Regions from separate parts of the Rossellomorea sp. DA94 genome, predicted to be linked through region 2. Evidence: riboswitches for the same ligand, from Rfam matches in the RefSeq annotation. Region 2 holds a riboswitch; the other holds the start of a gene.

Region 1 (3,125 bases), 480 kb from region 2:
TCCATGCTTCCGTAATCAAGGGAGTTGAATCCCGCTGTACGGGGGGTGACCGCTTGAAAGTAGGAAGCGAATATCTTATCGGAAAGCGGCAGCTGAGCCAGGGTGTTCGGGTTATTGAATTCCAGCACGAATATCATCATGAAGGCGATGACATTGATCAGAAAGGTTCCAATGACCATGATTTTTGTGTGGAGGGATAATTGACGGATCGTTTTGGATTTCCACAGATCAACCAGAACCGTGAACCCGATCCCCCCCAGTATAAATAGAAATGAAATGGTCAAATTAATGATCGGACTTCCCACATATCCCATCAAACTGTCGGAAAACAAGGAAAAACCGGCATTGTTAAACGCAGATATAGAATGAAAGATACTGACATACAAGCCCCGTTTCCATCCAAACTCCGGTACCCATTCCGTCGCTAATAAGAGAACGGCAAACCCCTCAACGATAAAGGAAAAAATAAATAAATATTTCACAAGCTTGATGACACCGCCTACGGAAGTCTGATTCAGTGCCTGTTGAAGGAGTAACCGTTCTTTGAATCCGATTTTCTTACCAAGCATCATGAAGATCAAGACCGCGAAGGACATGATCCCGAGCCCTCCGATCTGGATCAGGCTCATGACGACCACTTCCCCGAACAGAGTGAAGGCCCCTCCCGTATCAACCACGGCAAGCCCTGTCACCGTCATGGCGGACGTGGTCGTGAACAATGCGTCGAGCCATGAGATCTGTTCAGTGGTGGCAAAAGGAAGCTTTAAGAGCCCCATTCCCAGTATGATGAAAAATAGAAAGGTCACAACAAGAAGTTGCGGCGGACTTAACCGGATGACCTTTTGCTTCATCTTTATACACCTTCTTTTTCAAATCGATTGATATCCCGGTTGTGTCCTATAACGATCAGAAGATCCTCTATTTCAACCACCTCGTCGGCAGAAGGAGAGACAATGACTTCTTCCCCCCGATGGATGGCGATGATATTACAGCCGAATTTCGCACGGACGTCGAGCTCATTCAACGTTTTATTGGCTACCTTCTTGGAAGCATAGACCTCTACGATGCTGTGCTCTTTCGACAGCTCGATATAATCAATAATCTTTTCAGACGTGATATGGTGGGCGATCCTTCTTGCCATGTCACGCTCCGGATGAATGACCTTATCCGCACCGATCCGGTCCAGTACTTTCTGGTGGTAGGAATTCGATGCTTTCACCCACACTTCCTTGACCCCCAATTCCTTGAGAAGGAGCGTGGTGAGGATACTTGCTTCGATATTATCGCCGAAGGATACGATCACGTGATCGAAGTTCCTTAAACCAAGTGATTTCAAAACCGACTCATCCATGGCATTGGCCTGCACCGCGTGGGTGGCGATGTCGATGTAGTGCTGTACCACATCATGATGAATATCGATGGCGAGCACTTCCACATCCAGATCAGCCAGTTCCTGAACCAAATTCCCTCCAAATCTCCCTAATCCAATAACGGCAAACTGCTTTTTCATGATGAAATCCTCCAAAACCTTTTTTATAGCTTAACCAATTACTGCCTGACTTTACTACCATGTTAAACAACGCAAAAAAACCACCAGGAACTAAGCCTGTGGTCATTCATTACAGATCACAAGTATCATCCTCTCCCAATACGCTTACGGAGTTAGCTGACGGATTCGGGTCATGGAAGTGGCCCTACCTTTCGATTGAAAGGATTCACCCCTGAAACTAGTGGGTCCCCCGCTTCAATAATTGAATTAAGCGATAAAGAATATTCATTTGATGATAGATATATTACTCCTCTCCACAGGGGTTGTAAATAGGTTTTTTGTAAAAAAAACCTAAAGAAAAAAAGGCAAAATTATCTCAATCACCCCAAGATTTACTGTTCGTTAAAAAGGTTTGTGTCGTCGTTTTTCAGGGAATAGCATACATTAGTCATACGAAATTCGAATCAGAAAGGAAGAAGCGTTTATGGCAGGAATCTCATCCATTACTTCATCAACGGAAAGCAATGAAAGTTCATCCGTTTCATCTAATGATATAAAGCCCTGGATCAAGGGATTTGCACGAATCGGTTACATCTCAAGAGGGCTCGTCTATATGCTCATCGGGGCATTAGCTGTGATGGCGGCACTCGGGATAGGAGGAAGCACATCGGACTCGAGCGGAGCTTTTACGGCTGTTGCCAGCAAGCCGTTCGGGGAAGTCCTTCTTTGGATCCTCGGAGTGGGCTTGATCGGAATCGTCCTTTGGCGTCTCATTCAAGTGATCAAAGATCCTGAACACGTAAAAAACGGCGGTAAGTCCATGTTCAGAAGACTAGGCAATCTGATCAGCGGGATTGCTTATGGTTCCTTGACATATAACGCCTTTGCCATTGCCATGCACGCCAAAAGCTCCGGATCCGGTTCGGGTTCCAAGCAGACCCTGTCAGCCAAATTATTGGCACAGCCTTTCGGACAATGGATCGTCGGGATTGTCGGACTCATCATCATTGGATTCGCACTATATGAAATTCATAAAGCTTATACGGAAAAATACACCGACAAATTCAAACGCCATGAAATGTCGAAAAAAGAATGGGAACTTGGACGAAAAACAGGAAAACTTGGATTATATTCACGCGGGATCGTCTTTCTGCTGATCGGATACTTCTTCATTCAGACGGCCATCACGGCGGATCCGGATAAGACGAAGGGACTTGACGGGGCGTTATCTAAACTCGCTCAGCAGCCATTCGGACAATGGCTGCTCGGAATTGTTGCAGTAGGATTGTTTTTATATGGTGTCTTCCAGATTTTAAAAGGGAAGAACCGTCATATGACGATTTATTAAGATCTAAAAGGAGCTGCCGGTTTGGCAGCTCCTTTTTCTGTTCTTTCTTTCCTCATTTATCAGAAGCCACCTCTCTACTGATGCTTCCCACTGCAGGCACGAATTTTGACAGTTCAAATAATCTGTTGTATCTTATGAGACTGAATCCTCATTAAACCAATCAGATATATATGTATTTTACATTTAAGACTTTTGGGGAAATCTACTATTACTAAAAGGAGGCGTCAACCAATGAAATCTCTTTGGAGAGGTTATCTCAATACTTCCCTTATCATGAAAATAACCGTG
Region 2 (3,125 bases):
CGGTGAAACCCTAGAGCAGATGTGCTCAAGGTATTCCATCGATCTTAATTGGCACAGGGGTTTTGTCCTTCATGTGGATGAGGTTCCTGCTGACTTTAGAGGACCATCCATGCCCTCATTGGCCAAGCGGATCGCTTTAAAAAATGTAATTGATGCATACACCATCGGGCTTGCGGTGATGGACTTGAGACAGAATCCAGATGCATGGAGTGATAGGGGAACATACGAAGAGGTACTACAGGAATTGAAGCTATTGTGGCATGTCCTTGTAAAGTACGGAAGGCCAAAGGAGAAGTAAGAGGTGATTTTGAGGTGAAAAAAACATCCGTGGCTGCGGTGGCAATAAGCATGATATTGATCTGTGTGCTATCCAATGAATACTCCTTTTACCAAGCCAAGCAGTCTTGTATCAAACATAATAAAACTCCGATCACAGAGAAGTCTTTTCTCTCTTTTCATTGGAGTGTATCTTGTAAATAAAACAGAGCCAGAATCGCAGTATACCATAATCGTTAGTAAATGCCCTGAATCATTGGGTCCTTCACACAAAGATTCAGGGCTTGCAATTGGTAGATTGATAAAAGCTTGTTAATCTCCTCTCTTCTACAACGCTTACGAAGTTAGCTGACGGGTTCGGAAGGTATAAGTCTCCCGGTCACATGACTTCACCCCATGAATAGTCTCATCTATTCCTTTGGTTTCTCCGCTCCTGTCGGATTCAGCGAATTAGTTCAGATGTGATGAATACAATCATCGTTAGTAAATGGATAATTATACAATTTCGGTTAGTTTTCCAACTGCTTTTCCAGGTTCTTATCAAGCACGAACACTTCCATGCGCTCTCCCGTTTTTGTACTGATGTCGCTGTGGCTCGAGAGTACTTTGCATCCGGTATGCTGTTCAACAATTTCTTCAATGTTTTGACTGTACATTTCCCGCAGTACCTGTCTCATCTGCTTCACGAGCACCCTGCCTTTATCGTGCTCGACAAGGTGTTTTTCTTCTACCGTTAACACACCCTTGAATCGTGCGATGACCATGTCCTCCAGGATGTACGTCCGTGTTTCCTGTGGACCGCGGCCGATCAGTTCCCTTTGCATTTTTATAAATGCTTCACTCAATTCAGCCTCTAATCGGCGTTTAGTCGTTTTCATATTTTCTTCCCCCTAATGACTAACGTAACAATTCATGGACTATATTACTCAGGTGTGTTAAAAGTTGTCAATCTATAATTTTCAGTTAGATAGACTAAGAGAAAAAGTACGATTCAATTAAGAATTTTAAGAAAACGATGGTTTTTGTTAGAAAAACAATCCAATTTAGCAGGATTCGGCACTTTTTATCCGTTTACAAATTTCATAAGCCGGGAGTAATATAGTCCTTGTAAAGCACAACTCAATATTTCGGCCTAGTCTCGGAAACGAGAACGGAGGACCCAATCAAGTGGGGTTAATTCTACAAGTGTAGAAGGGATGAGATTAAACTCTTTCGCCATCCTACCCGTCAGCTAACTTCGTCGGCTAAAGCGAAGGAGGTCATAAAGACCACCTTTTTCAGGGGGCTTTTTTTGTTGTTTCATAATGGCAAAAGGGGCAGCCTGATAATCAAGTAGGTCTTTTTATAATGCCTATTTTCGAAAAAGTGAACATGGAAGACAGAATGCATAGAAGGCTTAAAGGAGCCTGCTAGGCGTTAAGTAGACCAATGTGTACTTTTTCTCCAGATGAACAAGAGATGATAGAAAATCGCATCTATACAGGGTGCTGATTGTTCTTTGCTTTTGTCAATTGTCTGGGGGAGAAGTGTACGTTGGTCTATTTTTGTTTCTGAAGACGGATTTTCCTCCTGATGAGGGGATCTGTTGGAAGAAACAGCCCATGTTTTTTCGAGGGCATGACTTTCTGCAGTTTGAAATGGTAGAGGTGTGATGATACAGAACGAAAGGAGGATTTATGTGTGTACACAGGAACGGCAAAAGGACACAACTCTTGTTTGTATTCCCTCTTATGAAGTGCTGCAGGAAATAGAGGGATGCTTAAATTTATCCCATGATTGCTTTTTTGTTTCCCCGATTCCACAAGTGGTTGAGATTCTGAAGGGGCGGGGGTTCCACCGTGTCATGGGTTTGGGGGTGAATGAAGAATTTCTTGATCACCGCTGTCACATCCATAAGGTCATCGTATTTGAGAATCACTTTTTCGATACGCTTCCGATGATGAGGATTATTCAAAACAGTACGTCCGCCCCCATCATTGTCGTCACGATGACTCCCGGCTATCCGGTACGTCTGTACCAGTCCAACGGTGCAAGATATGTCGTGTTCACAAAAAGCAGGAATGTTTCATGTTTCTTTAACTAATGTTAGGAGGTTTTACACATGTTGGATATTATAATGATCGCTTTATTCATCGTTCTTCCGGCGCTTATGTCGAGACTTACCAATTGGTCTTCCACTGTTGTCGATCAGGGAGGTAAGGACTCATGATGCTGTTACTTGGGATTACGGCCATGATTACACTGTATTTATTTTATGTATTGTTTCATCCAGAAAAATTCTAATTAGTGGAGGTATCACAGGTGATTACGACCATTCTATCGATCATCATTACATTAGCGGCAATGATTCTGATTGCAAAGCCGGCAGGGGTCTATTTGGCAAAGGCGTTCGATTATAATCAAACGCCTTTAGATAAAGTTTTTGGACCATTCGAACATCTACTTTTCAAAGTCAGTGGAATAAAAAAAATGAACCAGACGTGGAAGCAATACGCATTGGCCCTTGTCTTCACGAATGGTTTCATGATTTTCCTTGTGTATCTTGTATTCCGGCTCCAGGGGGTCCTGCCCCTGAACCCGAGTGGCAATCCGGGGATGAATCCCACTCTTGCCTTTAATACAGCAATCAGCTTTATGACCAATACGAATCTCCAACATTACAGCGGTGAATCAGGTCTTTCCTATCTCGGACAAATGATCGGTATTCTGTTCATGATGTTCGCGGCACCGGGAACGGCCATGGCAGTAGCCATCGCCTTTGTCCGGGGACTCTCAGGTGCTGAAATCGGTAACTTCTTTGTGGATTTATTCAGGTCCATTACCCGCGTCCTATTGCCGATCGCCTTTAT

The links. A riboswitch is a leader RNA that binds a small molecule or an ion and turns the genes downstream of it on or off. The one in region 2 is predicted to bind cyclic di-AMP.
Region 1: linked by a shared signal. The riboswitch ahead of P8596_RS21070 (potassium channel family protein) and the one ahead of P8596_RS18635 (hypothetical protein) in region 2 are both predicted to bind cyclic di-AMP.

Annotation. Positions count from the first base shown of each region.
Region 1 covers NZ_CP122397.1:4,053,826-4,056,950, forward strand. The annotation lists gene P8596_RS21065 (TrkH family potassium uptake protein) at 1-851, opposite strand, end outside; gene P8596_RS21070 (potassium channel family protein) at 854-1,510, opposite strand; cyclic di-AMP (ydaO/yuaA leader) riboswitch at 1,636-1,773, opposite strand; gene P8596_RS21075 (DUF1206 domain-containing protein) at 1,974-2,837, shown strand; gene P8596_RS21080 (dicarboxylate/amino acid:cation symporter) at 3,069-3,125, shown strand, end outside.
Region 2 covers NZ_CP122397.1:3,573,627-3,576,751, reverse strand. The annotation lists gene P8596_RS18645 (DUF3626 domain-containing protein) at 1-298, shown strand, start outside; cyclic di-AMP (ydaO/yuaA leader) riboswitch at 595-734, opposite strand; gene P8596_RS18640 (Na-translocating system protein MpsC family protein) at 786-1,154, opposite strand; cyclic di-AMP (ydaO/yuaA leader) riboswitch at 1,396-1,537, shown strand; gene P8596_RS18635 (hypothetical protein) at 1,955-2,359, shown strand; gene P8596_RS23925 (potassium-transporting ATPase subunit F) at 2,482-2,559, shown strand; gene kdpA (potassium-transporting ATPase subunit KdpA) at 2,590-3,125, shown strand, end outside.